DNA from 4 places in the Streptomyces sp. NPDC059455 genome. Region 4 is predicted to be linked to each of the others. Evidence: riboswitches for the same ligand, from Rfam matches in the RefSeq annotation. Region 4 holds a riboswitch; each other region holds the start of a gene.
The links. A riboswitch is a leader RNA that binds a small molecule or an ion and turns the genes downstream of it on or off. The one in region 4 is predicted to bind cobalamin.

Region 1 (7,078 bases), on a different contig from region 4:
GGGCCCTGCGCGAGCAGGGCTGGCGGGTGGCCACCGAATGGGGCCACGGGCTGGAGCGCTCCTCGCTGTGGTCGCACTGGGCCACCGAGACCGACTACGGCCCGGACAGCTCGCGCGGTATCAACTCCCGGCTCATCCGCTTCCTCCGCAACCACCAGAAGGATGCCTTCGCCGACAAGTGGCCCACCCTGCTCGGCATCCCCCGGATGGGCAACTTCGAGGGCTGGACCGGCAAGACCGACTGGACCGCCTTCTACCGGCTCATCTGGACCCACAGTCTGCCCGCCAAGTATCTCCAGGCGTACCCCATCCGCACCTGGGGCGACCACGAGATCACCTTCGAGGGGCCCGGCCGCACCTCCGTCACCGACACCGGCGGCGTCCGCCGCATCACCACCGACGGGCGGCTGGTCTACGACGGCGGTGGCTATCTGCTGCCCTGGGAGCCGCGCGAGGCCACCGACCCCGCCAAGCTCTACCACTACAACCCGGCGGGTGGCACCACCCGTTGGCGGCTGCCGCGCGGCTGGTCGGGACGGCGGTCCGTGGTGCTGTACCGCCTCACCGACCAGGGGCGCGCCAAGCCGGTCACCCTGCCGGTGCGCGACGGCCACATCAGCGTCACCGCCGACCCCGACGTCCCCTATGTGGTGCTGCGCTCCCCCGCCCCTGCCCAGGCGGCGCCCGGCTGGGGCGAGGGCACCCCGCTGTACGACCCCGGTTTCCACTCCGGTTCGCTGCGCGGCCGGCAGACCACCGGCCCGGCCACCGTGGAACGCGGTGCGCTGGGCGACTACGAACTGGTCATCGGCGAGGGCGCCGCCGCCACCGTCGGCCAGCGCATCGGCCGGCTGGCCCCCGGCGGCTATGTGGCCTCCGTACAGGTGGAGGTGGGGGCGGAGGCCGGTGAGCGGCGGCGGGCCGCGCTGCGGGTGCACACCGCCGACGGCGTCACCGCGGAGAACTGGACCGAGACCTCGACCGCCGTGAACCACATGGCGGCCGACCGCAAACACGGCACCCGTTTCCAGCGGATGTTCACCTACTTCACCGTCCCCGACGGCGGCGGCCCGGTCACCCTCACCCTCGACGTGGCGGCGGGGCGGGCCCGGGTCCGCTTCGACCGGCTGCGGGTCGTGCGGGCCCGGCGGACCACGAGGCCCGGCGCGCTGGTGTACGAGGACTTCGAGCGGGTGCCCCAGGGCTGGGGCCCGTTCGTCAAGGGCGACGCGGGCGGGGTGACCGACCCGCGGACGCATATCGCGCGGCGGCACGCCCCGTACACTCAGGCCGGTTGGAACGGCAAGGTGATCGACGATGTGCTCGAGGGCGGCCAGTCGCTGAAGTCGCGCGGCGAGAACCCGGGCCTGGTCTACCGTACGGTGCCGCACACCGCCCGCTTCCGCCCCGGGCGGTGCTACCGGGTGACCCTGACCTACGCCAACGAGGCGGCCGGTCAGTACGCATGGGTCACGGCCGTGGACGAGCCCGGGGCGCGGGAGCTGGAGCGCACCCCGCTGCCCGCCGCCACCGGGCGGGCCACGCACGGCTACACCGTCACCGCGCCCGCGGACGGCGAGCTGTGGGTGGGGCTGCGGAAGACCGGCGACAGCGGCACCGCGGAGTTCACGCTCGACTCCTTCACCGTGGAGGAGCTGGACTGACACCGCGCGGGGAGCGGGGCTGACACCGCGGAGGGAGCGGGGCTGACACCGCGGAGGGAGCGGGACGGCCCGCACACGTGTCCCGCTCCCCGCGGTCCCCACCTTCGGTTACGTGTCCATCCACCCCGCCGCACGGCCCCCTCCCGCCCCCTGGCGAGCGGGCGGTCCGTGGGCGAAGATCTGCGGGTGGGGGCGCAGCCGACCGGAGGGGACCGCGGATGTATCACACCTGGATGCGGTACTTCACGCCCAGCCCGGCCCATCACCGGCTCGGCCTGGTGTGTCTCGGTGTCGGCCTCCAGCACGGCGCCCTGCCCGTCGTCGGCCCGCGGGTCCTCGACCATCATGTGGCGGTGGTCATCAGCGCGGGCCGCGGCTGGTTCCGCGGCGCGGACGGCCGCCGCCGTACCGTCACCGCGCCCGCGCTGCTCTGGCTCACCCCCGGTGTCAGCCACCACTACGGCCCGGACCCGGACACCGGATGGGACGAGGCGTTCGTCGACTTCACCGGCCCGGCCACCGCCGCGTACGCCGATCTGGGCTATATCGACCCGGACCGTCCGGTGGTCGCGCTCACCGACACCGCCACCGCCCGTACGGCCATCGGTCGCATCGTCCGCGCCGCGCGCCGGGGCAATCCGTTCCTGGAGGTCGAGACGGCCGCCGCCGTCCATGAACTCCTCGTCGCCCTGCGCCGCGTGCGCGCCGGTGGCGGCTCGGACGGCCATCCGGTGCTCCAGGCGCTGGCCAGGGACGCCTTCCAATCCCTGTCGGTGGCCGAGCACGCCGCCCGGCACGGCATGACACCGGCCGAACTGCGCACCGCGGTACGGCGCGGCGCGGGGTGCAGCCCCAAGGACTACCTCCTCGGGATCCGGCTGGGCCGGGCCAAGGAGCTCCTCGTCGGTACCGAAATGCCGGTGGCCGCCATCGCCCGCCGCGTCGGCTACGACGACCCCGCCTACTTCAGCAGGCTGTTCGCCCGCCGCGTGGGCACCGCACCGGTCCACTTCCGCGAGCAGCAGTGCCGCTCGGTCCCCGGCGGTTTCACCAACCGCGTCCCCGACCCGGCCCGCCCACCGACGATCCCGCCCTGCGCCCCGCCGGACGACGCACGGCTCGGCGGCGCATGACGAAACGGCGAGTGACGAGGCGGCGCATGACGAGGCGGCGCATGACGAGGCGGCGGGTGACGTGTTAGCCCATTGGGGGGACGTTGGGCCGCGATCCGCACGACAAAGGGGCACCATGCATGCGAAGCCGGTCATTTCCGGCCGCTCATCCCCATCAAGGAGTTCCCATGCGTATGCGGACCGCCCTGTCCACGCTCGCTCTCACCGCCGCGTCCCTCGCCGTCGGCGCGACCGGTGCCGTCGCGGAGGACGGCCCCGATGTCACCGTCAACAACGCCAGCAGCACGACCTTCCCCGGCGTATGCGCCAGCAACCAGTTCTCCTTCGTCACCGTCCCGGTCAACCTGGTGGGCCAGTCGGACTCCAGCTCGTGCTGACCCCCCGCGCCACGAGCCCGTGAGGGGCGGAACCCCCGGCCCACGCGGCCGGGGGTTTCCCATGCCGTAGGCTGGCCGGTGCAGCTGGTTCGCCCCGTCCGCCAGGCGGGACGCGTCGCAAGAGGGAACCCGGTGGAAATCCGGGACTGCCCCGCAGCGGTGAGCGGGAACGACCGCCGTCATACGCACTGGGTCCGGTGAGAGGGACCTGGGAAGCGACGGCCATTAGGTGTCCTCCTGAGGAGGACGCGCCCGTGAGTCCGAAGACCTGCCATCTGCCCGCGTACGGACCACCCGTGCGCGGACATCCCGGTGACCTCGAGGGCGGGTCGGCGAACATGCACCAGGCGGACGACCGCGCGCCTGCCGCGCGAGGTCGTGGCGTCCGGTCCGTCACCCTTCGCGCTCTCCTCCCGTCGCCGGGACCTCAGGGATTCATCTCGCGAAGGAGATCTCCGTGACCACCAAGTCCGCGGCCGCGGCGGCACGGGCCACCGTGTACGGCTACCCCCGCCAGGGCCCGAACCGGGAACTGAAGAAGGCGATCGAGGGCTACTGGAAGGGCCGCGTCACCGCCGAAGCGCTGAGGGCCACCACCGCCGAACTGCGCCGCGCCAACTGGCGGCGACTGGCCGGGGCGGGCATCGACGAAGTCCCCACGGGCGACTTCTCGTACTACGACCATGTGCTGGACACCACCGTCATGGTCGGCGCCATCCCCGACCGCCACCGGGACGCCGTCGCCGCCGACCCGCTCGACGGGTACTTCGCGATGGCGCGGGGCACTCAGGACGTGGCGCCGCTGGAGATGACCAAGTGGTTCGACACCAACTACCACTATCTGGTCCCCGAGCTGGGTCCGGACACGGTGTTCGCGGCCGACTCCGCCAAGCAGGTCGCGGAGCTCAAGGAGGCCCTCGCCCTCGGGCTGACCGCGCGGCCGGTCCTCGTCGGCCCCGTCACCTACCTCCTCCTCGCCAAGCCCGCGCCCGGCGCGCCCGCCGGCTTCGAGCCGCTCACCCTCCTGGACCGGCTGCTTCCGGTGTACGCCGAGGTCCTGGCCGATCTGCGGGCGGCCGGTGCCGAGTGGGTGCAGCTCGACGAGCCGGCCCTGGTCCAGGACCGCGCCCCCGCCGAGCGACACGCGGCCGGGCGCGCCTACCGTGACCTCGGCGCCCTCACCGACCGCCCGAAACTGCTGGTCGCCTCGTACTTCGACCGCCTCGGCGAGGCGCTGCCGGTGCTGGCCAAGGCCCCGGTCGAGGGGCTGGCGCTGGACTTCACGGAGGCCGCCGCGGCGCATCTGGACGCGCTGGCCGCCGTCGGCGGGCTGCCCCGCAAGCGACTGGTCGCCGGGGTCGTCAGCGGCCGCAACATCTGGGTCAACGACCTGGAAAAGTCCCTGACCACGCTCGGCACCCTGCTGGGCCTGGCGGACCGGGTCGATGTGGCCGCCTCCTGCTCGCTGCTGCACGTCCCCCTCGACACGACGGCCGAGCGGGACATCGAACCGCAGATCCTGCGCTGGCTGGCCTTCGCCCGGCAGAAGACCGCGGAGATCGTCACCCTCGCCAAGGGCCTGGCCCGCGGCACCGGCGCGATCACCGCCGAGCTGGCCGCGAACCGGGCCGACCTCGCCTCCCGCGCCAACTCCCCCATCACCCGCGACCCGGCCGTCCGCGCCCGCGCCGCCGCGGTCACCGGGGACGACGCCCGCCGCTCCCAGCCGTACGCCGAGCGCACCGCGGCCCAGCGCGCCCACCTCCGCCTGCCGCCGCTGCCGACCACCACCATCGGCTCCTTCCCGCAGACCGGCGAACTCCGCACCGCCCGCGCCGACCTGCGCCGCGGCCGGATCGACACGGCCGGTTACGAGGAGCGCATCAAGGCCGAGATCCAGGAGGTGATCTCCTTCCAGGAGCAGACCGGCCTGGATGTGCTGGTGCACGGCGAGGCCGAGCGCAACGACATGGTCCAGTACTTCGCCGAGCGGCTCACCGGCTATCTCGCCACACAGCACGGCTGGGTCCAGTCCTACGGCACCCGTTACGTCCGCCCGCCGATCCTGGCCGGTGACGTCTCGCGCCCCGAACCGATGACGGTGCGCTGGACGGCGTACGCCCAGTCCCTCACCGAACGCCCGGTCAAGGGCATGCTCACCGGCCCGGTCACCATGCTCGCGTGGTCCTTCGTCCGCGACGACCAGCCCCGCGGCGACACCGCGCGCCAGGTCGCCCTCGCCCTGCGCGACGAGGTGAACGACCTGGAGGCGGCCGGGACCTCGGTCATCCAGGTGGACGAGCCCGCGCTGCGCGAGACCCTGCCCCTGCGCACCGCCGACCGGCCCGCCTATCTGGCCTGGGCGACCGAGGCCTTCCGGCTCACCACCGGCGGGGTACGCCCCGACACCCAGATCCACACCCATATGTGCTACGCCGAGTTCGGCGACATCGTCCAGGCGATCGACGACCTCGACGCCGATGTCATCAGTCTGGAGGCCGCCCGCTCCCATATGCGGGTGGCCCGCGAGCTCGCCGCCCACGGCTATCCGCGCGAGGCCGGGCCCGGGGTGTACGACATCCACTCCCCGCGGGTGCCCAGCGCGGAAGAGGCGGCCGAACTGCTGCGGACGGGCCTGAAGGCCATCCCCGCCGAGCGGCTGTGGGTCAACCCCGACTGCGGTCTGAAGACCCGCGGCTGGCCGGAGACCCGCTCCTCACTGGAGAACCTGGTCACCGCGGCCCGTACGGTCCGCGGTGAGCTGCCCGCGTCCTGACCCGGACGACCGGCCGGGACCGGTGACGCGCAGCAGGTCCAGCTTGCCCGCGTCGCCGCTTCCGGTCGCCGCCGTGTAGGTGACCATGCGCAGATCCGCGCCGGGGACGATGAGCACATCGCAGTCGAGCAGGATGTCGCCGATCTCCGGATGCCGGATCGTCTTGCGGTCGGAGGTGTGCTGGGCGGCGGTCGTCCGGGTGGCCCAGTGACGGGCGAAGGCCTCGGACTCCGCCCGTAGTTCCCGCACCAGGCGGGCGAGCCGGGTGTCGGCGGGGTAGCGGGAGACGGCGTCCTTGAGGTCGGCCACGATGGAGGTTTCGAAGGTGTCGAGTCCGCGTTCGGGCCGGACGCGGAGCACCGGGTCGCGGGCGGCACCGGTGCCGAACAGGGCGCGGGCCAGGTTGCGTTCGGCGGCCGGGAGGACGGTGGGGTCGCCGTGCAGGGCGCTCCACATGGCGTTCCACCACACCAGGGTCCAGTCGGCGGTGAACACCCCGATCGGGACGTCGCCCAGGCGCGCCGCGAGCCGCTGGATGCCCGGGGGCACATGGGCGCTGACCGTCCCGTCCCGCGGCGGCAGCAGCCCGGCGCTCCGGTACAGCTGGTCGCGTTCGGCGCGGGACAGCTGGAGGGCGCGGGCGAGGGCGCCGACGACCTGGTCCGAGGGGTGCTTCGCGCGTCCCTGCTCCAGGCGCAGGATGTAGTCGACGGAGAGCCCGGCCAGCTCGGCGAGCTCCTCGCGACGCAGCCCCGGCGCGCGGCGGCTCGCCTTCGGGGTGAAGCCGGCGTCGGCCGGGGCGAGGCGGTCGCGCCAGGCGCGCAGGAGCGCGGCGAAGTCGGAGCGGGAGGAAGCCATGGGTTCATTCTCGCCGCGCGGCGCCGGATGAGCCTGGGTACTGCCGGTCCTAGTGACGGGGACGGCACTGGTCGGCGTCGACGGGGGCGGCGAACGTGGAGCCGCCGCGCCCGGACCGGGCGCCATCGGCCGACCAGTGAGGGAGCCTTCCATGCCCGCTACGGAGCACACCATCGTGATGACGGGCGCGAGCCGCGGGATCGGGCGCGTCGCCGCGGAGCACATCGTGCGCCGGTCGCCCGACGCGCACCTCCTCGTCGTGGCCCGCGC
Region 2 (7,078 bases), on a different contig from region 4:
CTCGCACAGGTCCTGGGTGAGCACCACATCGGGGCGCAGGGCCGCCAGCGCCTCGGTGTCGAGGGTGTAGAGCGACGACCCGGAGTGTGTCGCGCCGCCGACCGCGTCGGAGATCTCCCGGCTGGTGAGGGCGTCCTGGTCGAGGCCGGTGGCGGTCACCACGGGGAGGTCCGCCACCGCTTCCGGCGGCCAGTCGCATTCGTGGGTCCGTCCGGCCAGATGCTCGGCGAGCCCGAGGTCGGCGACGATGTCGGTCGCGGCGGGCAGCAGGGAGACGATGCGCATACCGCGACTGTAGGCGGGTGGTCCGGGGCATCGGTGACAGGCGGCGCGCGGTCGGCGGCGCGCCGGTGGTGTGGCGCCGTCAGATGGCCGTGGCGCGCCGTGGGTCGGTGCGGTGACGTACCTCCTCCGAGGACCCGGGGTCGTTGGGGCGGTCCAGGGAGCGCCACCACCGCGCCACTTCGGCGCCGGTGGCGAACCACACGTCCCGGCGCCGCCGCATATACGCCAGGAGCTCCTCCAGCACCCCGATCCGGCCCGGTTTGCCGATGCAGGACGGCTCCAGGGTGATCACACAGCACAGCCCGTAGCTGTGGTACGCGTCGAACTCGGCGCACCAGTCGTCCAGGGTCTGCCCGTATCCGGCGATCCGGACCTGACCGGCGGGGTAGGCCGGTCCGTAGTTGAACATGAAGCGGGGGAAGTCATTGAGCTCCCAGTGGGCCGGAACGTCCACCAGCGGGGCGGCGCCGGGGCCGGTGGCCGGGTGCAGCAGGGTCGGCCGGTCGTCGCCCCGGGCCAGGGAGGTCCAGGTGAAGCCCAGTTCGCCCAGCACACCGGCGGTGTCGTCGCCGATCTCAGCGGAGGGCGGCCGGAAGCCGGTGGGCCGCCGCCCGGAGATGTCCTCCAGCACCCGCGCGGAACGCTCGATGGCGCGGCGCTGCCCCTCGGCGTCGAGGGTCGCGTAGTCCTCCAGACCGTCGCCGCGGGAGGCGATCTCATGGCCGCGGGCGGCCACGTCCCGTACCGTCCCGGGATAGCGCTCGGCCACCGTCGCCGGGATCATCCAGCTGGCGCGCACTTCGGCCGCCTCGAGGGCGTCGAGCATCCGGGGAGCGCCGCGCTTCGGGCCGTACTCGCCCATGGACAGGGTCTTGGGCCGCTCGTGGCAGGACTCGTCCAGCCGCAGCCAGAACAGCTCCGCGTCGAGGTTCACCGTCACCACGACCGCGCACCGGGCGCCGTCCGGCCAGGGCGGGTTCTCCTCCAGCCGGGGCCGCGCCTGCTCGCTCCTCACCGCGTTCTCCTTCCGTCTCGTCCCCGCGTCTCAGTGGCGTGTCCGCCACCACTGGGCGATCTGGCTTCCGGTGGCGAACCACACATCGTCATGGGAGCGGATGTGCTCGATCAGCCGGCGCAGCAGCAGCACCCGGCTCGGCTTGCCCATGACTTCCGGGTGCATCATCAGGACGTAGCACAGCCCGTAGCGGTAGTAGCCGTCGAACTCCCGCCGCCAGTTGTCGAGGGTGAGCTCGGTGCCGGCGATCCGGTCCTGGCCGCGCGGCTCCGCCGGGACGTCGTTGTAGGCGAACTGGGGGAAGTCGTCCAGCTCCCACTGCGCGGGGATCTCGACGAGGTCCGTGTCGCGCCCGTCGATCCGCCAGCGGTACGGGCGGTCGTCGCCGCGCATGGAGCTGGAGTAGGAGAAGCCGAGATCGCACAGCAGTTGGGGGCTGTCGGCGCGGAAGTCACCGGAGGGGGTGCGGAATCCCACGGCCGTGGTGCCGGCCACCCGCTGGAAGATCTCCTGGCTGCGCTCGATCAGCGTGCGCTGCTCGGCGATGGTCTTCGAGTAGTACAGCTCGTGCATATAGCCGTGGTGGCCCAGCTCATGGCCGCGGTCCGCGATGGTCTTCAGCAGTTCGGGCCAGCTCTCGGCGGTCCAGCCGGGGACGAAGAAGGTGGCGGGGATCCGGAAGTCCGCCAGCAGGTCCAGGATCCGGGGGGTGCCCCGGTGCGGGCCGTAGGCGCCGAGCGAGAACAGCCGGGGGGAGCGCCAGATGTCGGGGGCGTGGCCGAGGTTGGCCAGCAGCGCCGGGCCGTCCACGTCGAAGCTCAGCATCACGGCACAGCGGGCGCCGCCCGGCCATCGGGGGCGGTCGACGGCCCCCGGCCGGGGCCGGTAACCGGGCGTCGGGGCAGCGGAAGTGGTCATGGAACGCTCCGTAGTGTCTGCTACGAACTTGTCGTGGATGCGACGCGAGGAAAGTAGGATGCGCTACGCACGCACGTCAAGAGAGGGCAGCCCATGGAAATGGCGGAGATCCCGGAGGGTGCGCCGCTCCAGCAGCGGGTGGCGGCCGCCTGGCCGCGGCTCGCTCCCGCCGAGCAGAAGGTCGCGGCGTTCCTCAGAGAGCATCCGCAGGAGGTGGGCTTCTCCTCCGCCAGCGAACTCGGCGCGCTCACCGGCACCAGCGACGCCACCGTGGTCCGCACCGCCAAGGCCCTCGGCTACAGCGGCTTCACCGGTCTCAAGCACGCCGTGGCCCGGTCGCTCGCCACCTTGATGCGGCCCTCCGCGCGGCTGCGCAGCCGCGTCGAGCACATGGCCGGATCCACCGAGGAGTTGCTGGACCGGGTCTTCGAGGACGCCGCCGAGGTCATCCACGAGACCCGGCGCAGCCTGCGCGCCGACGCCTTCGCCGCGGCCGTGGAGCGGCTTCTGCCCGCCAAGGAGGTCATGGCCTTCGGCGCCGGGCCGTCCGGCATCATCGCCGAGTACCTCGCGCTGAGGCTCAACCGGCTGGGGCTCAAGGCCCGTCACACGGCGGACATGGGCTTCAGACTGCCGGACGCGCTGGTGCCGCTCTCGGCGGACGACGTCGTGGTGATCTTCGCCCCGGCCCGGCTCTTCAAGGAGATCGAGGTCATCATCGACCATGCCGAGGGGGTGGGCGCCCCGGTCGTCCTGATCACCGACGCCCTCGGACCCGCGCTCGGCGACCGCGTGGCCGTCACCCTCCTCGCTACCCTCTCCGCCTCCGGGGCCACCCGCGAGACACTCGGCTCACTGGCCGTGGTCGACGCCCTGGCCCTGGCCGTGGCCTCCCAGTTGGGCGAGCGCGCGCTGGAGACCTCCGAACTGCTGACCCGTCTGCGCGGCCACTTCCTGCCGCCCAACAGCCCCCATTACGGCCGCGATGAGTGAGGTTGTGCGCGTCCTGTCGGCGTCTCACCAGGTGGGCGGTCTTGGCCAGACATCCGACACGCGGTACCGTCGGTGCGATATCGACGATGGTCTGACGGAAGCCGGTGGGAATCCGGCACGGTCGCGCCACTGTGAACGAGACGTATCCGAAGGGGACGTTCCGTGAGTCAGACCCGCAGCCATCGTCCTGTGCACCACCGAGATGGGACGCGAACTCCCTAGTAGGAGGCCACTGCCATGGCGCAGCATGTCGCCCAGCCGACAGCCACCACTCCCGCCCTCCCCGCCACGCTGCCGCTGAAGGCGATAGCTCCCTGGGCCGTCTTCTTCGGCATCCTGATGCTGGTTCTGCTGTACTTCGTCGGCGCCGAGCAGGGCGCCACCGCGGTCGTCTCCGGCGAGGGCGTCCACGAGTGGGTGCATGACGCCCGCCATCTGCTCGGCTTCCCCTGCCACTGACGCGAGGGACGCCGCACCCCCATGAATTCCGCAACAGTAAGAAACCTGCTGGTGCGGGGCATGCTCGCCGGTCTTGGTGCCGGTGTGCTCGCCCTGATCGCCGCCTATTTCCTCGGTGAGCCGAGCGTCGACCGCGCGATCGGCTTCGAGGAGGCCCACGCCCCCGCGCATGAGCACGAGGTCGAGATCGTCTCCCGTAGTCTGCAGTCCACCGCGGGCCTGGCCACCGGTGTGCTGATCTACGGGATCGCGTTCGGCGGCATCGCCGCCCTCGCCTACTGCGTCGCCCTCGGCCGCGTCGGCCGCTTCACCCCGAGGGCCACCGCGCTGCTGCTGTCCGGCTGCGCGCTGCTCGCGGTCTATGTCGTGCCGTTCCTGAAGTACCCGGCCAACCCGCCCGCCGTCGGCAACGGCGACACCATCAGCAAGCGGACGATCCTGTATTTCCTGATGATGGTGCTCAGCGTGCTCCTCGCGATCGCCGCCACCATCCTCGGCAAGCGGCTCGCCCCGAAGCTGGGCAGCTGGTACGCCACCGTCGCCGCGGTGGCCGCCTTCGCCGTCGTCATCGGGGTGGCGTTCGCCTTCCTGCCCGTCGTCAACGAGGTCCCGGCGGACTTCCCGGCCACCGTCCTGTGGCGGTTCCGGCTGTCCGCCCTCGCCATGCAGGTGATCCTGTGGGGTGGCTTCGGTCTCCTCTTCGGCGAACTCGCCGAGCGGATGCTGAACCCCAAGCCGGCGAAGGCCGAAGAGAGCCGGGCGATGGCGGCCGCCCCGAACTGACCACACCGAGACGCACGAGGGCCCGCGGAGAGATCCGGGGCCCTCATGCGTTGTGAGGACACCCGGGGCACCCGAGCGGGGCGCCTGGAGTCACTTCCGCGGGGACAGGTGCCGCAGTCCGTTCTCCAGCAGCGCGAACGCGTGCTCCGCGTCGGCCACCGCACCCGCGTAGCGCTCGTCGGCCGGTTCCCCGTACGTCACGCGTGCGGTGTTGTCCTGTGCCAGTGACCACTGGACGGCGACGATCTGGACGGCGGCCAGCCGCGCGGTGAGTTCCGGGGTGTCCGCCGTCTCCCGCAGCGCCTGCGCGAGCGCGCGTTCGGCGCCGTCCTTGAACCGCGCCATCCGGGCGACCAGCGAGGGTGAGTCGAGGATCATCCGGGTGAGCTTGACGATCTGGGGATGGTCGTTGAGCCCGGTGATCGGGTCCCGTTCGCGCAGGCCCTTGAGGAAGTGCTCGCGCAGCGCGGTCAGCGGGGCGGTGCGGGGCGGGCGGGCCCGTACGACGCGGGCGCTTTCGGTCTCGTGGTCGGCGAGACGGTGCACCACGAGGTCTTCCTTCGCCGGGAAGTAGGCGAAGAGCGTGCGCTTGGACACCTCGGCCGCCTCGGCCACCTGGGCCACCGAGACCTGGTTGAAGCCGTGTTCGAGGAAGAGCGTGATCGCCGCCTCGGAGATCGCGGTGTGGGTCCGCTGCTTCTTCCGCTCCCGTAGCCCTGGCTTGCCGTCCACGACGTCCACCGTAGCAGAGTAATTGCCCCCAGGAGATTTCTGCACCTGGTATACATATAGACCGAGGCGAGAAATCGAGGAGGGGTGACCGTGTCGACGGAGAAGACGGAGCCGATGGCGATGACGGAGAGCGCGACCGACGTCGTCATCGTGGGCGCCGGCCCGACCGGGCTGATGCTGGCGTACGAGCTGGCGCTGGCCGGGGCCGAGACCCTGGTGCTGGAGAAGCTGCACCAGCGCATCGAGCAGGTGAAGGGCGGCGCGATCCAGCCCCGTACGGCCGAACTGCTGCAGTCGCGGGGGCTGTTGGAGCCGATGCTGCGGCGGGCCACCCCGCGTGACCCGGTGGGTGGGCACTTCGCGATGCTGCCCGTGCCCTTGGACTGCACCCCCTGGCGGACCAGGCACAACGGCCCGATCGCCATCCCCCAGTGGAAGATCGAGGAGGTGCTCGAGGAGCGGGCGACCGCCGCGGGCGCGCGAGTTCTGCGCGGGACCGCCGTCTCGAAGGTGGAGTCGGACGAGGACGGCGTGGTCGTGACGGCGGACGGCCTGGAGGTGCGGGCGCGCTATCTGGTGGCGTGCGACGGCGGTCACAGCACGGTGCGGAAACTGCTGGAGCTGCCGTTTCCCGGCCGGGCCGGGACTCATCAGGCGGTGCTGACCGACATCCGGCTGACCGCGGTGTCCTCGCTGGTGCCGAAGCAGATGGGGCACATCAGCACCATGACCCGTCAGGTGGGCGGCTACTGGGCCATGCTGGTCCCGGTCGGCGGCGACCTGTACCGCTTCACCTTCGGTCACGCGGACCAGGTGGACACCGCCCGCGACGCCCCCGTCACCCATGAGGAGATCGCCACCGCGCTGCGGGAGGTGTACGGCGAGGAGACGACCCTGGGGGCCGTGGACAACTCCTCGCGCTTCAGTGACGCCACGCGACAGCTGGAGCAGTACCGCGTGGGCCGCGTGCTGTTCGCGGGCGACGCCGCCCATATCCATTCGCCGATGGGCGGCCAGGGGCTCAACCTCGGTATGCAGGACGCGATCAACCTCGGCTGGAAACTGGCCGCGGTCATCCAGGACCGGGCGCCGGGCGGCCTCCTGGACAGCTACCACGCCGAACGGCATCCGGCCGCGGCCCGGGTCCTGCACCACACGGCGGCCCAGCGGGTCCTGGCGGACACGACCCCGAGCGAGGACGTGACCGCCCTGCGCGACATCTTCATCGACCTGCTGCGGCTGCCCGACACCAACCGCCACCTCGCGGGGCTGATGTCCGGCCTCTCGCTGCGCTACGAGCTGCCCGGCGAACATCCCCTCACCGGGCAGCGCGTGCCGGACGCCGACCTGGTCACCGAGGCCGGCGCCACCCGGCTGTCGGCGCTGTTCGGCTCGGGCCACGCCGTTCTGCTCGATCTGGCCGGAGCCGTCCCGGACGACCTCCGGCTCCCGCCACGCGTCGACCTCGTCCGGGCCACCTGCGCAGACGACCTGGGCGCCGTCGCCCTGCTCATCCGCCCCGACGGCTATGTGTGCTGGGCGGCGGACACCTCGGCCGCCTGCGACGAGACCCTGCTCGCCACCATCGGAGGCGGCTTGACGAAGGTGCACTGAGCCGGGCGCGTCAGGCGCTGTGCGGGCGGTGCCTGTCGGCGGCCAGTGCGATGAGTGCCGCCGGGTCCCGGAGCGCTCCTCCGGGGTGGCGGGGGACAGCAGCAGCGCGAAGGCGTACGCGCTGAGGACGACGGTGACCATCAGGGCGGAGAAGGCCCGGCGTGCCTGGTACTCGGCGTAGAGCGGGGTCGGCGCGCTGGATCCGGCCGGCAGGCCGATGAGCACGGAAGCGTGCGGGGCGAAGGCGCCGCCATGGAGTTGGTGGGCGGTGGGGTGCTC
Region 3 (7,078 bases), on a different contig from region 4:
TCGGCCTGGACGTCGTAGACCCGCTTGATCAAGGACGGGGTCAGCACATCGCCGGGACTGCCCTCGGCCACGACGCGTCCCTCGCGGAGGACGAGCAGGCGGTCGCAGTACATCGCGGCGAGGTTGAGGTCGTGGAGGGCGATCACGGCGGCGATCGGCAGGCTGACGACGAGGTCGAGCAGATCGAGCTGGTGCTGGATGTCGAGGTGGTTGGTCGGCTCGTCGAGCAGGAGCTCGCGCGGTTCCTGGGCGAGGGCCCGGGCGATCTGGGTGCGCTGGCGTTCGCCACCGGAGAGGGTGTGCCACGACTGACCGGCCCGGTCGGTCAGTCCGCTGCGCTCCAGGGCCGCGTCGACGGCCCGGGTGTCCACGGCGGAGGCCGACGCCCAGGCGCGCCGGTGCGGGATACGGCCGAGGGCCACCACCTCGCGGACGGTCAGCTCGGTCTGGGTGTGGGCATGCTGTTCGACGGTGGCGATACGGCGCGCCGTGGCGCGGCGGCCGACCTGTGGCAGGGCGCGGCCGTCCAGGGTGACCACTCCGGCGGAGGGGGCGAGGGTCCCGGCGAGCAGCCGCAACAGGGTTGATTTCCCTGAGCCGTTGGGACCGAGCAGGGCAACCGTCTCGCCGGGGCGCAGGGTGAGGGTGATGCCGTCGACGATCAGCCGGCCGTCGGTGCGGCGGCTGACGCGGTCGGCGCGGAGCCCGGAGGCCGCTTCCGGGGTGGCGGCGGGCTCCGAGTCGGGGGTTTCCGCGGTGGCGTCGGTCATGGCTTCCTCCGGCCGCGGTAGAGCACGGCGACGAAGGCCGGTACGCCGATGAGGGACGTCACCACGCCCACCGGGACCTCCTGGGGGTCGATGACGGTGCGGGCGGCGGTGTCCACCCACACCAGGAAGATGGCCCCGGCCAGTGCGGTGACCGGCAGCAGACGGGCGTGGCCGGGGCCGGTGAGGGCGCGGGTGGCATGCGGGAGGACCAGGCCGACGAAGCCGATGGCCCCGGCGGAGCTGACCAGGGTCGCGGTGAGCAGCGCGGTCGCGCACAGCAGGACGAGACGGGTACGGGCCACCCGGACGCCGAGCGCCGCGGCGGCCTCCTCCCCGAAGGCGAACGCGTCCAGGGTGCGGGCGTAGCCGAGACAGACCGCGAGGACGGCGGCCAGGACGGCGGTACACAGCAGCACATCGCCCCACCCGGCGCCGGTGAGCGAGCCGAGGAGCCAGAACAGCACGGCCCGGGTGGTGTCGGCGTCCGCGGAGGTGAGGACGATGAACGAGGTCAGCGCGGAGAACAGCTGCATGGCGGCCACTCCGGACAGCACCACGCGGTCGGTGCTGCCACCGAGAGTGTGGCTGAGCACCAGCACCAGGCCGAAGGACAGCAGCGCACCGGTGAACGCGCCCGCCGACAGGGACACGGCCCCGCCGCCCACGCCGAGCACGACCACGGTGACGGCGCCGGTGGAGGCACCCGAGGACACCCCGAGGACGAAGGGATCGGCCAGTGGATTGCGCAGCAGGGACTGCATCACGGCCCCGCAGAGGGCGAGGCCCGCCCCGCACACGGCGGCGAGCAGTGTGCGCGGCATGCGCAGGTTCCACACGATGCCGTCCCGAAGTGGCGGCAAGGTGCTCTCCCCCAGGCCGAGATGGGCGGTGACCGCCGCCCATACGTCGGCCGTGGAGATGTCCGCCGGGCCGATGGTCACGGCGAAGGCGACCGACGCGAGCAGCGCGGCCAGCCCTCCCACGACCAGCGGCAGGAGGCGGGTGCTCATACGGCGGATGCCCAGGTTGCGGTTGCTCACGCGGCGGGTGCTCACATGGCGCGTATTCACTTGGCGCGCACTCACTTGGCGAGCCCGAAGTCGCGCAGCCCGGCGGCGACCTGTTCCACCCCTTCGACCGTACGGATGGACGGGTTCATGGCCTGCCCGCTCAGCAGGATGTACCGCTTCTTCCTCACCGCGGTGAGATTGCGGGTGGCGGCGTTGGTCTCGAGGAAACGCACCTTCGCCTGGGCGGTCTCCGCGGTCTGCTGCTCGCGCGTGAGATCGCCGAGGACGATGACGTCCGGGTCGCGGTCGGCCACGGTCTCCCAGTTGATCTGCGGCCACTCGTCGTGGGTGTCGGAGAAGGCGTTCTCCGCCCCGACGGCCCGGGTGATGGCGCCCGGCGCGCCACAGCAGCCGGCGAGGTAGGGCGACTGGGAGTTGGCGAACCAGTACATGAGGGAGACACCGGAGGCGTCCAGTCCCTCCGTGGCCTTGCGAACGCGCTCCTTCAGCCGCGCGACGAGCCTCTCGCCGCGCTCGTCGACACCGAACGCGTGGGCCAGATCGCGTATCTCGCCGTACACCACATCAAGGGTGAGGGGCTTGCCGCGGGAGCCGTCGCCACCGCTGTCGGTGTCCCTGCCCGCCGCGCAGTCGGACGGCGAGACATACGTGGGCACGCCCAGCTTCTCGAACTGCTCGCGGGTGGCCACGCCGCCCTTGCCGAGGGTGGAGACGAACGAGGCGGTGACGAAGTCGGGTTCGGCGTCCAGGGACTTCTCGAAGGACGGCGCGTTGTCGGCCAGACGCTCCACCGTGGCGTTGGCCTTCTCCAGGCCCTTCATCACCGGGTCGGTCCAGGTGGCGGTGGCCACCATGCGGTCGGCGAGGCCGAGCGAGAGCAGGATCTCCGTGGTGCCCTGGTTGAGCGAGAGGGCCCGTTTCGGGGCGGACTTCAAGGTGGTCTTGTGGCCGCAGTTGTCGATCGTGCGCGGATAGCCCGAACCGGCGGGCTTTCCGGCGGCCGCGTCGTCATGGCCGGAGCCACCGCACGCGGTGAGCAGAAGGGCGGGGGCGAGCAGGAACGCCGCGGTACGGCGGGCGGAGCGGAGCACGGGCAGCCTCGGTGGTCGGGGCTCGTACGCGGAGCCTGGCCTACGGACGTCCCCCGCGCACCGGGCGCGGAGGTGCCAGCAGGTCTTCGGACTCGGGCTCGTCCGGACGGGGCTCCTTCCCGGTGCTCGTTCGCGACGGCCCCACGGCCGTCACGGACTCCTCCCAGTGGTGTCACATGCCCCGCCCGTCCCCCTCACCGCTGCGCGTCAGTTCCGGATTCGCACCGGATTCCCTGGCCTCGGATGTGGCACGACTGGCTCCCCGAGACTACCAAGAGCGTCGAACGCTCGCGTCCCACGGTCAGTTCGGCCGCCGACGGGCCCGCTTCACCTCGCGGTCCACGGCCCAGGCGTCGCCGACCGGCCCGAGGTGGCCCAGCTTGTCGGGGTTGACCACCGTGCGAATGGTCTGGATCTGCCCGTCGAGCACATCGAGGACCAGGGTGTGGAGCACCTTGCCGTCCCGGTCCCGGAGGATCGCACCGGGCTGGCCGTTGACCTCACGCGGCTCCAACGACGCATCGATCCGCAGCAGCCAGGGGAAGACATTGCCCAGCAGCCGCGCCACGTTCTCCGCGCCCATGACGGCCCTGGCCAGCTGCGGGGCCTTGCCGCCACCGTCCCCGACCAGCCGCACATCGGCGGCCAGCAGCTTCCGCAGCCCGCCCACATCGCCGTCCTTCAGCGCGTCGAAGAACCGCGTGGCCAGCTCCTGCCGCTCCTGCCGGTCCGCCGCGAACCGCGGCCGTCCGGCCCGCATATGGCGCCGCGCCCGCACCAGCAGCTGCCGGCATGCCGCCTCCGACCGCCCCACCGCCGTGGCGATCTCGTCGAATCCGAAGGCGAACACCTCCCGCAGCACGAACACCGCCCGCTCCAGCGGGCTGAGCCGCTCCAGGAGCAGCAGCGCCGCCATCGACACCGAGTCGGCCAGCTCCACCGCGCGGGCCGGATCCTGATACGGATCGCTGAGCAGCGGCTCGGGAAACCACGGGCCCACATACTCCTCCCGTCGCACCCGCGCGGAGCGCAGCACATCGATCGAGATGCGGGTCACCGTGGCCGACAGATACGCCTTGGTGGACGTGGGCCGGGTGGCCGAGCCGTCGAAGCGCAGCCATGTTTCCTGCACCGCGTCCTCGGCCTCGCTCACACTGCCCAGGATCCGGTAGGCGATCGAGAACAGCAGCGGCCGCAGCTCCTCGAACTCCTCGACCTCACTCACGCGGATTCCCCTCCCCCGATGCCGGTCAGTGGAACTGCCCGACCTGGTAGTCGCCCGCCGGCTGCCGGGTGATGACGTTCAGCCGGTTCACCATGTTCATGAACGAGACCAGGATCACCAGGGCGGTGAGCTGCTCCTCGTCGTAGTGCTTGGCGGCGTTCGCCCACACCTCGTCGCCGACGCCACCGGCCGCGTCCGCCACCCGGGTCCCCTCTTCCGCCAGCTCCAGCGCGGCACGCTCGGCGTCGGTGAAGACCGTGGCCTCCCGCCATGCCGCCACCAGGTTCAGCCGCACGGCGGTCTCACCGGCCGCGGCGGCCTCCTTGGTGTGCATGTCGAGGCAGCCGGCGCAGCCGTTGATCTGGCTCACGCGCAGCGCCACCAGCTCCTGCGTGGCGGGCGGCAGCGGCGATCCCTTGACCGCCTTGCCCACCGCCATGACGGGCTTGAGGACCTTGCCCGCGGTCGGACCGGCGAAGTAGTTCAGTCGCGCGTCCATGGTGTGCTCCTCGGTGGTTGTCAGTGGCTACACCCCTGAGACGAGGTGGCCCGACCTCCTGTGACATGGACGCATGTGACCTGCGTCTCCCCGCCAACGGGCCCACCGGGCCAAACAGTTGTACGCTACGGCTCGGTCCGATCAACGGAATACAACGGGGAGACAGAGTCATCGTGAGCGAGCCAGCCGGCAGAATACGTTCCCTTCGTGCCTACTCCGCCGTCTCGGCGGTGCTCACCGGGACGATCGCCCTGTACATCGCGCTTGTCGCCTTCGGCAACATCACCGACTTCGACACCAATCAGCAATTCGTCCGCCATGTCCTGGCGATGGACACCACGTTCAAGGACGACGACCTGATGTGGCGGGCCATCAAGTCCACCGCTCTCCAGGACACCGCCTACGTCGCCATCATCGTCTGGGAGAGCATCGCCGCCCTCGTCCTCATCGCCGCGACGGCCATGTGGGGGTCGGGACTGCGCGGGGGCAGCGTCCGCCGCGCCCGTCAGGCCAGCACCGTGGGGCTGTTGATGCTGATGCTGCTGTTCGGCGCCGGGTTCATCGCCATCGGTGGCGAGTGGTTCGCCATGTGGCAGTCCAAGACGTGGAACGGGCTGGAGGCCGCCACCCGCGTCTTCCTGATCTCCGGGATCGTGCTGCTGCTCATCCACCTGCTCGCGGCCGGGCGGACCGAGCCCGACGCCACGGACTGACCGGCACTCCACCGACTCGAAAGCGGCAGCGGACCCATCGTTGCCGCGGACTCTTGACAGTGACCTGAGTCACCTTTAACGTCCGCGGCAACGCTCTGTGAGAGCGCTCTCTCGACGGCCCCGCGTGACCACACCGCTGGGCTGCCTCTCCCGCTCTTCCGCTCTTCCCGTGTGCGCACGGAAAGGAGAGTCATGTCGCCTACACCCCCGCGCTTCCCGCCGTTACGGCGCGTCCTCGGCCGCTGGCGAGGTCCGGGTGTCGTCCTCGCCGCCGTCGGCCTCATCCTGTCCATGCTGTCCACCGGCTCGGCCAGTGCGCGGGCCGATCTCCGCGCCACCGACAAGGTCGCGTCGAGCCCGCGGAGCGCCAAAGCGCCGGTGCGCGTCGCGGAGTTCGTCGCCGAGTGCCCGTTCACCCATCGGCTGCCGGACGACCCGATCGTGTTCCCGGGGCTCCCCGGCGCGTCCCATATGCACAGCTTCTTCGGCAACGACTCGACCAACGCGCACACCGATCTGGCCGCCCTGAAGCGGGGCCGGACCAGTTGCGGCCCGACCACCGACCTGTCGTCGTACTGGACCCCCACCCTCTACGCCAACGGCAAGGAGATCGAGCCCACCGGCACCACCTTCTACTACCTCGGTGAAGGCGTGCGCGACGATGTGATCGCGACCATCAAGCCGCTCCCCCAGGGACTGCGGATCGTGGCGGGCAACGCCAAGGCCACCGGGGTAGGCGACCCCACGTCCATCGCACGCTGGTCGTGCCTGCACCACGGAGAGGTCAACCCCTCCAAGGACTTCGTGAACTGCCCGTCCGACTCGATGCTGGAGTCCTACCTCGACTTCCCCCAGTGCTGGAACGGGAAGGACCTCGACTCCCCCGACCACAAGAGCCACATGGCGTACCCGGTCGGTGACCAGTGCCCGGCGACCCACCCGGTGGCCGTGCCGAAGCTGCGCCAGGTACTCCGCTACCCGGTCAACGGCGACCCCGCGCGGCTCAAGCTGGCGTCGGGCGCCGGATACACCATGCACGGTGACTTCTTCAACGCCTGGCCCGAGGACGAGATGGCCCGGCGGGTGCGTGACTGCATCAATGTGATCGTCAAGTGCGGTGCCGACGGCCGTCCCTGACCGAGGAGGAGAACGCACAGCCCGGCAGGGCGGCCCCGTCCCGCCGGTGGGCGGAGCCCCGTGACGGGGGGCTCCGCCCGCACCCACGCCCGCGAGTGACGAGGGGAGTCGACATGACAGCGGCCACGGCCGCGCGGCGCGCGGCGTCCGTAGCGGTGCTGGTGGTGCTGCTCGCCGCGGGATGCGGCGAGGGCAGCGGAAAGCCGTCGGGCGAGGCCCGGTCGCCATCGGCGGCGCGGCACCCCGCCACGCGGGCGCCGAGCGGGCAAGCGACGTCGGGGACGTTCAACTCCAGCGACATCGGCTGGATCCAGCTGGTGATCGCGATGGACGACCAGGCGGTCCCCCTGCTGGACCAGGTCCCGGGCCACTCCTCCGACGCGGGGGTGGAGAAGTGGGCGAAACCGGTGGCCACCGCCTGTCGCGGCGAACTCGTGCGGCTGCGGAAGCTGCTCGTCCGGGCGGGCGTACCCGACACCAATCCCCACGAGGGGCACGACATGCCCGGCATGGTGACGGAGGACGAACTGCGCACCATCGAGCGAGCGCAGGGCGCCGTCTTCGACGCTCTCCTCCTCGCGGCGATGCGCGAGCATCTCGACCAGGCGGCGA
Region 4 (7,078 bases):
TCGACATCCTCCCCGACGGCTCCCTGGACCAGGAGCCGGAGCTGCTGGACCAGCTGGACGTGGTGGTGGCCTCGGTCCACTCCAAGCTGCGGATGGACGCCCGCCCCATGACCCGCCGGATGGTCACCGCCGTCAGCGATCCGCTGGTCGATGTGCTGGGCCACTGCACCGGACGGCTGCTCGGCGGCAAGCGCCCCGAGTCGGCCTTCGACCAGGAGGAGGTCTTCGGCGCCTGCGCGGAGGCGGGCACCGCCGTGGAGATCAACTGCCGCCCGGAGCGGCTGGATCCGCCACGCGGACTGCTGCGGGAGGCCGTGCGGGCGGGGACGTTCTTCTCCATCGACACCGACGCCCACGCGCCCGGCCAGCTCGACTGGCAGCCGCGCGGATGCGCCCGGGCCGTGGAATGCGGGGTGCCGACGGAGCGCGTCATCACCACGTGGACGGCCCGGCAGTTGGTGGACTGGACCCGCACGCGCAGGCCGCCACGCCGTGCGGGGCAGGGGAGTTGACGGCGGTCATGCGCGAAATGGGCGGAGAGTTCGCCTATTTGCCGTAAGTCCTTACATCTTCTCCTCCGGGCGGGCTACCGTAAATGTGTCGCAGGCCACGCCAAGGGCGTGGCGCACGGGGGGAACCACATGACAGACATGACGGGGCTGGACGACGCCGCGATCGAGCGGATCCTGACGATGGTCGACGCCTCGGCGCGCACCGTCGCCGAGGACGAACACGAGGAGCTCTTCGAGGAGTTCGCCGAGGAGATGCGCGCCGGGCGGCGGGTGCCCGGCGCGGGGGAGTTCTTCGACGACCTCAGCGGGGCACCCGCGGTCGACACCCATGTCTATCTCACCATCGGGCTGTCCGTGCTCGGCCAGATCGCCTTCACCGTGCTCTCGACGGCGACCGATATGGCCGTCCAGCGCGGAGTGCGGGACGCCGTCGGCTATCTCAAGCGCTGTCTGCGCGGCGACGCCAACTCCGGCGGGACGGGCACGGAGGGTGGCGAGAACGAGGACAGCGCGGCGGGGCTCGCCCGGCGGGTGACGGTGGAGCTGAGGCTTCCCCCGGAGGTGGATCCGGCCACGGTGCGGGCCGTCGTACGGATCCAGGCGGAAGCGCTCATCCGCTCCGAATCCGGCCCCGACGACTCCGCCGATGTCGCGGACCCCGCGGACCCCGCCGCACCCGGCCGCCCATGACCGCCGCGTCCCCGGTCCGCCGGCTGCGCCGGGCCGAGCGGACCTGCTGGACCGTGCTCATCGGGCCGCTGTGCGCGGCGCCCGCCACCGGGGCGAGCGTGCTGACCACAGGGGACAATCGGCTGTCCGCGTCGGCCGCGGTCGGCGCCACCGCGTTCCTGGCCGTCCTCGTCCTCCTCGTGGTCTCCCTGCTGCCCCTCGTCAACGAGTGGCGGGCCGACTCCCTCAGCGGTCGTGAGGCCGAGGAGGCGTCGCACCCGGTCGACTGGTCGGCGAAGGGCTGGGTGCGCGTCCGGGACACCTTCCACTCCGCCGGAATGGACACCGCCCGGCTGAACGCGGTCTCCAGCTGGTCCCCGGCGTCCAACCTGAAGGTGGTCCACGTCCCCCAGCCGTCCCCGGGGCGGCTCGGCCGGATGGAGGACTGGGGGACGAGACTGCAGCGCCGCAAGTCCGTCTGGGCGGTCGGCGCCGCGGGCGGAGTGGCCTTCGCCGTACTGCAGGACCGGATCTCCCTGCCGTTCGACGGGGATCGTCTCCTGGTGCCCGCGGTCGTCCTGGTCGCCGCGCTCTGGGCGGTCGCGGGCACCTTCCTGTACCACGCGGTCACCCTGAACGTCCGTAGGCCCACCGTCCATGTCGCCATCCCGCGCAGCTGGCGCACCCTGCTCAGAAGCCCGGCCGGTGCGGTCCTGCTCCGGCACGAGATCTCGCATCTGCGCCACGGTGATCCGATGCGACGGCGCTATCTGCGTCATGCGCCGGCGGCGGGGAAGGCCGCCGTGTTCTTCGACGGGATGACGGCCCTCGCCATCACCCCCGTGGAAACCACGGCGCGGACCGTCACGTCGATAGCCGTCTTCATCCTCACCCTGACCTGCGGCCTCTACGCCAACAGCCGCGCCGGCCGCGTCCTGGTCACGCTGATGGAGATGCGGGCGGACGCCGAGGCGGTCACGGACGCGGAGTCGGCGGACCGGCTGTCCGCCTTCCTCACCGCTCAGCAGGAGAAGAACCCGACACGGCAGAAGGCCGACCGGCTGCTGGCCCTCTCCCGTGGGTGTACCGGCGGCCACCCCGCCCCCTACGCCCGTGCCGTCGCCGCCGCATGGGTCTTCGCGGCCGGCGCCTGCCTTCCGGCGATCGGCATCTGGACGGGCGTCCTGGACGGGGTGTCCGCGTGACGGGTGGTCAGTGCGGGTGGTAGGGGATGGTCAGGGGTGGTCGCAGGTCGACAGGCCGGGCCGCCAGCGGCAGGCGATGGCGGCGAACCCGCCGTCCGCCGTGACCGGCACGGACAGGGTCTGCCCGCCGCGCACCACCGTGGGCGTGCGGACCAGACCGTTCGGGCCGTCCAGGATCAGATCGACCAGCCAGCGGCCCGGCTCCAGCCGCAGCGGCACCTCGGCGGTGTGCGCGGGACCGGTGAACGTACCGCCGATGAACCACCGCGAGCCGCTGGCGCGGGCGAGCACCGCGCTCTCACCCGGCCGCCCCGCCAGCAGCCGGGTGCGGTCCCAGGTTGCTGGGATCTGCTCCAGGAACCGGCGGGCGAGCGGACGGGCGTCATAGGACTCCGGGGTGCCCGCCAGGTTCTGGATCCCGGACTCGTAGAGCACCGACAGGCCGACTTCGCCCGCGTCCGACGCCGCGTTGGGGCGCTGGGGCCGGTGGAAGGCCCCGGGGGTGAAGTCCATGGAGCCGATGACATTGCGGGTGAACGGCAGCGTCGCCAGGTGCTGCGGGGTGTTGGTCCGCTTCTCCTCGCCGTTCACGCCCTCCATCGACATCACCTGCGGCCAGGTGCGCTGAATGCCCTTGGGGATCGTCGAGCCGTGGAAGTTGACGAGCAGATGGTGGGCCGCGGTGGCCTTGAGGATCTCGTCGTACCAGCGCAGTGTCTCCTGGGACTCGGAGTCCATGAAGTCGATCTTCACGCCCTTCACCCCCCACCGCTCCAGCGTGGGCAGCCACTGCTCGCGCTCCTCGGCGGTGTCGAGGTCACGGTGGTGGATCCAGACCTGGATGCCCACCCGCCGCTCGCGGGCGTAGTCCACGAGTTGCGGAATCCAGCTGTTCCGTTGCCAGTCGGGATCGGTGACGTCCCACTGGTCGGGGTCGAAGTACCAGCCCGCGTCCACCACCACATACGGCCAGCCGCGCTGGGCCGCGTAGTCCACGTACCCCTTCTGCATCGACAGGCTCTGCCCGGCCGGTTTGCCGCCCGCGAGCCAGGTCCACAGCGCGGGTCCGGGCCGGATCCACGAGGTGTCGGCGACCCGTGAGGCCGGTGCCAGATCGTCGGTGAAGGTGGACTGGGTGACGGTCGACAGATCGCCCACGATCAGGGCGCGCCAGGGTGTGCTGAGCGGCCCGTCGGACTCGACCCGCTCGTCCCACAGACCGATGCGGTACGTGGGCAGCCCCTGCTGGTGGATCAGCCGGGCGGCGGAGTAGCGGCCGGTGAGATCCGACTCCGCGATCAGGGCGTAGCCGCCGCCCGTCTCGAAGAGCGCCTGCGCCATGTACTCACCGGTGGGCGCGGTCGCCGCGGTGTACTCCTTGAACAGGTTCTCGTTGTCCTTGCGGTAGTCGCCCAGCCACGCGGCCGCGTCCGCGGGCAGGGTGAACGCCGAGGTCTCGCCGAGGACATCGCCGCTGCCGGAGGGCAGGTCGTAGCGATAGGCGACCCCGTCGTCCGAGACCCGCACCACGAGGTCCAGCCGGGCGTTCCCGCCGCCCCGGAACCGGAAGCGGGTCTCGGTCATCCGCGCCGTGCGCGAGCGCTGCTTGCCGGCCGTCGACCGGTAGCGCTCCACGACGGTGCGGTCGTGGCGTCCCAGATAGCGCAGCCCGTGGGACAGATCCGCCCGCTCGGTGACGATGCCCACGGGCGAGGGCTCGACCACCGTACGTCCGCCCCGGGACACCTGGAGCGTCAGCGCTCCCGAGGCGCCGTCAAGCCGCAGCTGCGCGAGGGGACCGGAGTGGGGCGAGGGGCCGCGCACGGTCCAGGCGGAGTCCTTCGCCTGTGCGGGCCCGGTGATGAAGAGCGTCATGGCCAGGACGCCGCACAGCAGAAATGCCATTGCGGAGCGTCGGTAAGATCTCGGCATCGTTGCCTCCCGAGGCGGATACGTTACCGAGTCATCCGATAACTGGGGAGGGGTTGAGCAGCATTACGCCCCATCAAGGGTCGTGAGCGGGTAAGAGATCGGATCTATGGCTTGGCTGCTTTCGGAGATGACACCAGGGGTAGAGGGTCGGCCAACGGACCCGCGCACGGTCCGGACGAGGAGGCGCACACGATGAGCGGCACGGCTCGCCCCGGCGACCCGGACCCGGAGGCGGCGGACCCGGCGCCCGCCGAGCCCGAGGGCGGGGACCCCGCCTGCTGGCTGGAGAAGGTGTGCGCCGACTGCGGCGCGATCCAGGACACCGCCGACTTCGCCCAATGTGCGCGCTGCGGAGCCCCGAAGGAGTGAGCGGGGTGCCCGGGATGCGATGATGCCGGGCGACAAGGGCGACGGCGGAACGAGGAAGCCGGTGGGAATCCGGCGCGGTACCGCCACTGTGATCGGCGAGCGGATCCCGAACAGGCCACTGCCCGCATACGCGGGTGGGAAGGCCGGGACGAGCATCGACCCGAGAGCCAGGAGACTCACGCGGTCGCCTCCTCGAGCGACACCGGGGCGGACTTCCCCGGAGGAGGGGTGATACGGCATGTCCGTATGGCCGACCGACCCGCTGTCATGCCGGGTGACCGTATGCCGGGACTGCTGTTGCGGCAGTCCCAAGGTGACCGGCATCGACCATGCCGCGCAGATCGCGCGGCTCGGTGAGGAGGCGCCCGTACGCGTCTCCGAATGTCTGGACGTCTGCGACCAGGCCAATGTGATCGTGGTGCAGCCGTCGGCCGCCGGACGGGCCGCCGGGGGCAGGCCGGTGTGGCTCGGCCTGGTCAACGACCCGGACGCGACGGAGGACATCGTGGCCTGGGTCCGGGCGGGTGGCCCCGGGGTGGCACCGCTGCCCGACATCCTCGATCTGTACGCGTTCTCGCCGCGGGGGAGGGCCTCGGCCGAGCCGTCACCTGGCGGTCGCTGAGCGCCCGAAGTCCCCTTCCCCGCACGGGAGTTGGTCTTGTGAGCAGAGCTCTGGCGGCCTCGCACCCTGTGGGCTACCGTCGGTAACACGTTGCCGGCCGGTAACACGATTCCGTCGCGGCAACCCCCTCCGTATCTCCCGCACCCTCCGAACCCCCTTTCCGGAAGGCAGCTCATGGAGAACTCCACAGAGAATTCCGCGTCGCCCGCCGGGATCAACGGGATCAGCCGCCGCCGCGCCCTGACGGCGGCGGGCGGTGTGCTCGCCGGCGCCGCCCTCGCCCAGACGGCGGTTCCGGCCTTCGCCGCCTCCGGGGCGTCCTCGGACGCGGACGCCATCGTGGTCGGCCACGGGCTCGCCGGGCTGGTGGCCACGGCGGAACTGGCCGCCGCGGGACGCAAGGTGCTCCTCCTCGACCAGGAGCCCGAGAGCAACCTCGGCGGCCAGGCGTTCTGGTCCTTCGGCGGCCTGTTCTTCGTCGACTCCGAGGAGCAGCGGCTGATGGGGATCAAGGACTCCCCCGAACTGGCCTGGCAGGACTGGCTCGGCACGGCCGGCTTCGACCGCGGTGTCACCGATCCCGGTGGCCAGGACTACTGGGCCCACAAGTGGGCCGAGGCGTATGTGGACTTCGCCTCCGGGGAGAAGCGGTCCTGGCTGCACGGGCTCGGTGTGCAATGGTTCCCGATCGTCGGCTGGGCCGAGCGCGGCGGCGGTCTCGCGGATGGGCACGGCAACTCGGTGCCGCGTTTCCACGTCACCTGGGGCACCGGTCCGGCCGTGGTCGAGCCGTTCGAGAAGAAGGTGCGGGCCGCCGCGAAGGACGGCCGGGTGACCTTCAAGTTCCGGCACCGGGTGGACGAGCTGATCGTCACCGGTGGCGCCGTCACCGGGGTGAGCGGCTCGATCCTGGAGCCGAGCAACGCCGCCCGCGGCAAGCAGACCTCGCGCACCGTGGTGGGCGACTTCGAGCTCAACGCCCCGGTGGTGATCGTCACCTCCGGCGGTATCGGCGCCAACCACGACCTCGTACGCCGGAACTGGCCCGACCGGCTCGGCTCGCCGCCGAAGTTCATGGTCACCGGTGTCCCTGCGTATGTGGACGGCCGGATGCTGGGGATCACCGAGAAGGCGGGCGGACGGATCGTCAACCCCGACCGGATGTGGCACTACACCGAGGGCCTCAGGAACTACGACCCGATCTGGCCGGGCCATGGCATCCGCATTCTGCCCGGCCCGTCGTCGATGTGGTTCGACGCGAAGGGCAGACGCTTCTCCAGCCCCGACATCCCGGGCTACGACACCCTGCACACCCTCGGGTCGATCACCGCCACCGGCCATGACTACTCGTGGTTCGTCACCACCCAGAAGATCATGGCCAAGGAGTTCGCGCTCTCGGGCTCGGAGCAGAACCCGGACCTGACCAACAAGGACATCCTGCAGCTCCTCTCCCGCATCTGGCAGACCCCCGAGCCGATCCAGCGGTTCCGGGACAAGGGCGAGGACTTCGTGGTCGCCACTTCCCTGCCCCAACTGGTCGCGGGAATGAACAAGTTGACCGGCGACAACCTGATCGACCTGGCGGACCTCAAACGGCAGATCGAGGCCCGCGACCGCGAGATCGAGAACCCGTACACCAAGGACGTCCAGGTCATGGGCATCCGCAACGCACTCGCCTACCCCGGGGACGCCCTCAGCCGCACCGCCTCCGCGCACCGGATCCTGGACTCGGGCGCCGGACCCCTGATCGCCGTGCGCCTCAACATCCT

Region 1: linked by a shared signal. The riboswitch ahead of metE (5-methyltetrahydropteroyltriglutamate--homocysteine S-methyltransferase) and the one ahead of ACFXB5_RS43640 ((2Fe-2S) ferredoxin domain-containing protein) in region 4 are both predicted to bind cobalamin.
Region 2: linked by a shared signal. The riboswitch ahead of ACFXB5_RS06530 (CbtB-domain containing protein) and the one ahead of ACFXB5_RS43640 ((2Fe-2S) ferredoxin domain-containing protein) in region 4 are both predicted to bind cobalamin.
Region 3: linked by a shared signal. The riboswitch ahead of ACFXB5_RS06780 (ABC transporter substrate-binding protein) and the one ahead of ACFXB5_RS43640 ((2Fe-2S) ferredoxin domain-containing protein) in region 4 are both predicted to bind cobalamin.

The regions. Positions count from the first base shown of each region.
Region 1 is NZ_JBHYVB010000032.1:4,925-12,002, reverse strand. Features, by position in the region: gene ACFXB5_RS14135 (endo-alpha-N-acetylgalactosaminidase family protein) at 1-1,664, shown strand, start outside; gene ACFXB5_RS14130 (helix-turn-helix domain-containing protein) at 1,883-2,797, shown strand; gene ACFXB5_RS14125 (hypothetical protein) at 2,965-3,174, shown strand; cobalamin riboswitch at 3,243-3,465, shown strand; gene metE (5-methyltetrahydropteroyltriglutamate--homocysteine S-methyltransferase) at 3,632-5,950, shown strand; gene ACFXB5_RS14115 (helix-turn-helix transcriptional regulator) at 5,891-6,808, opposite strand; partial or broken gene ACFXB5_RS14110 (SDR family NAD(P)-dependent oxidoreductase) at 6,960-7,078, shown strand, end outside.
Region 2 is NZ_JBHYVB010000013.1:10,726-17,803, forward strand. Features, by position in the region: gene ACFXB5_RS06510 (cobalamin-binding protein) at 1-285, opposite strand, end outside; gene ACFXB5_RS06515 (polysaccharide deacetylase) at 365-1,300, opposite strand; gene ACFXB5_RS06520 (polysaccharide deacetylase) at 1,331-2,218, opposite strand; gene ACFXB5_RS06525 (MurR/RpiR family transcriptional regulator) at 2,318-3,211, shown strand; cobalamin riboswitch at 3,256-3,407, shown strand; gene ACFXB5_RS06530 (CbtB-domain containing protein) at 3,449-3,670, shown strand; gene ACFXB5_RS06535 (CbtA family protein) at 3,692-4,453, shown strand; gene ACFXB5_RS06540 (TetR/AcrR family transcriptional regulator) at 4,544-5,185, opposite strand; gene ACFXB5_RS06545 (FAD-dependent monooxygenase) at 5,306-6,799, shown strand; gene ACFXB5_RS06550 (hypothetical protein) at 6,828-6,980, shown strand; gene ACFXB5_RS06555 (ATP-binding protein) at 7,077-7,078, opposite strand, start outside.
Region 3 is NZ_JBHYVB010000013.1:59,037-66,114, reverse strand. Features, by position in the region: gene ACFXB5_RS06790 (ABC transporter ATP-binding protein) at 1-770, opposite strand, end outside; gene ACFXB5_RS06785 (FecCD family ABC transporter permease) at 767-1,780, opposite strand; gene ACFXB5_RS06780 (ABC transporter substrate-binding protein) at 1,852-2,892, opposite strand; cobalamin riboswitch at 2,952-3,166, opposite strand; gene ACFXB5_RS06775 (RNA polymerase sigma-70 factor) at 3,194-4,117, opposite strand; gene ACFXB5_RS06770 (carboxymuconolactone decarboxylase family protein) at 4,143-4,616, opposite strand; gene ACFXB5_RS06765 (DUF2165 domain-containing protein) at 4,790-5,329, shown strand; gene ACFXB5_RS06760 (DUF1996 domain-containing protein) at 5,522-6,466, shown strand; gene ACFXB5_RS06755 (DUF305 domain-containing protein) at 6,580-7,078, shown strand, end outside.
Region 4 is NZ_JBHYVB010000203.1:180-7,257, reverse strand. Features, by position in the region: gene ACFXB5_RS43665 (PHP domain-containing protein) at 1-512, shown strand, start outside; gene ACFXB5_RS43660 (hypothetical protein) at 642-1,202, shown strand; gene ACFXB5_RS43655 (hypothetical protein) at 1,199-2,386, shown strand; gene ACFXB5_RS43650 (glycoside hydrolase family 97 catalytic domain-containing protein) at 2,417-4,318, opposite strand; gene ACFXB5_RS43645 (hypothetical protein) at 4,511-4,687, shown strand; cobalamin riboswitch at 4,736-4,865, shown strand; gene ACFXB5_RS43640 ((2Fe-2S) ferredoxin domain-containing protein) at 4,926-5,309, shown strand; partial or broken gene ACFXB5_RS43635 (FAD-binding dehydrogenase) at 5,484-7,078, shown strand, end outside.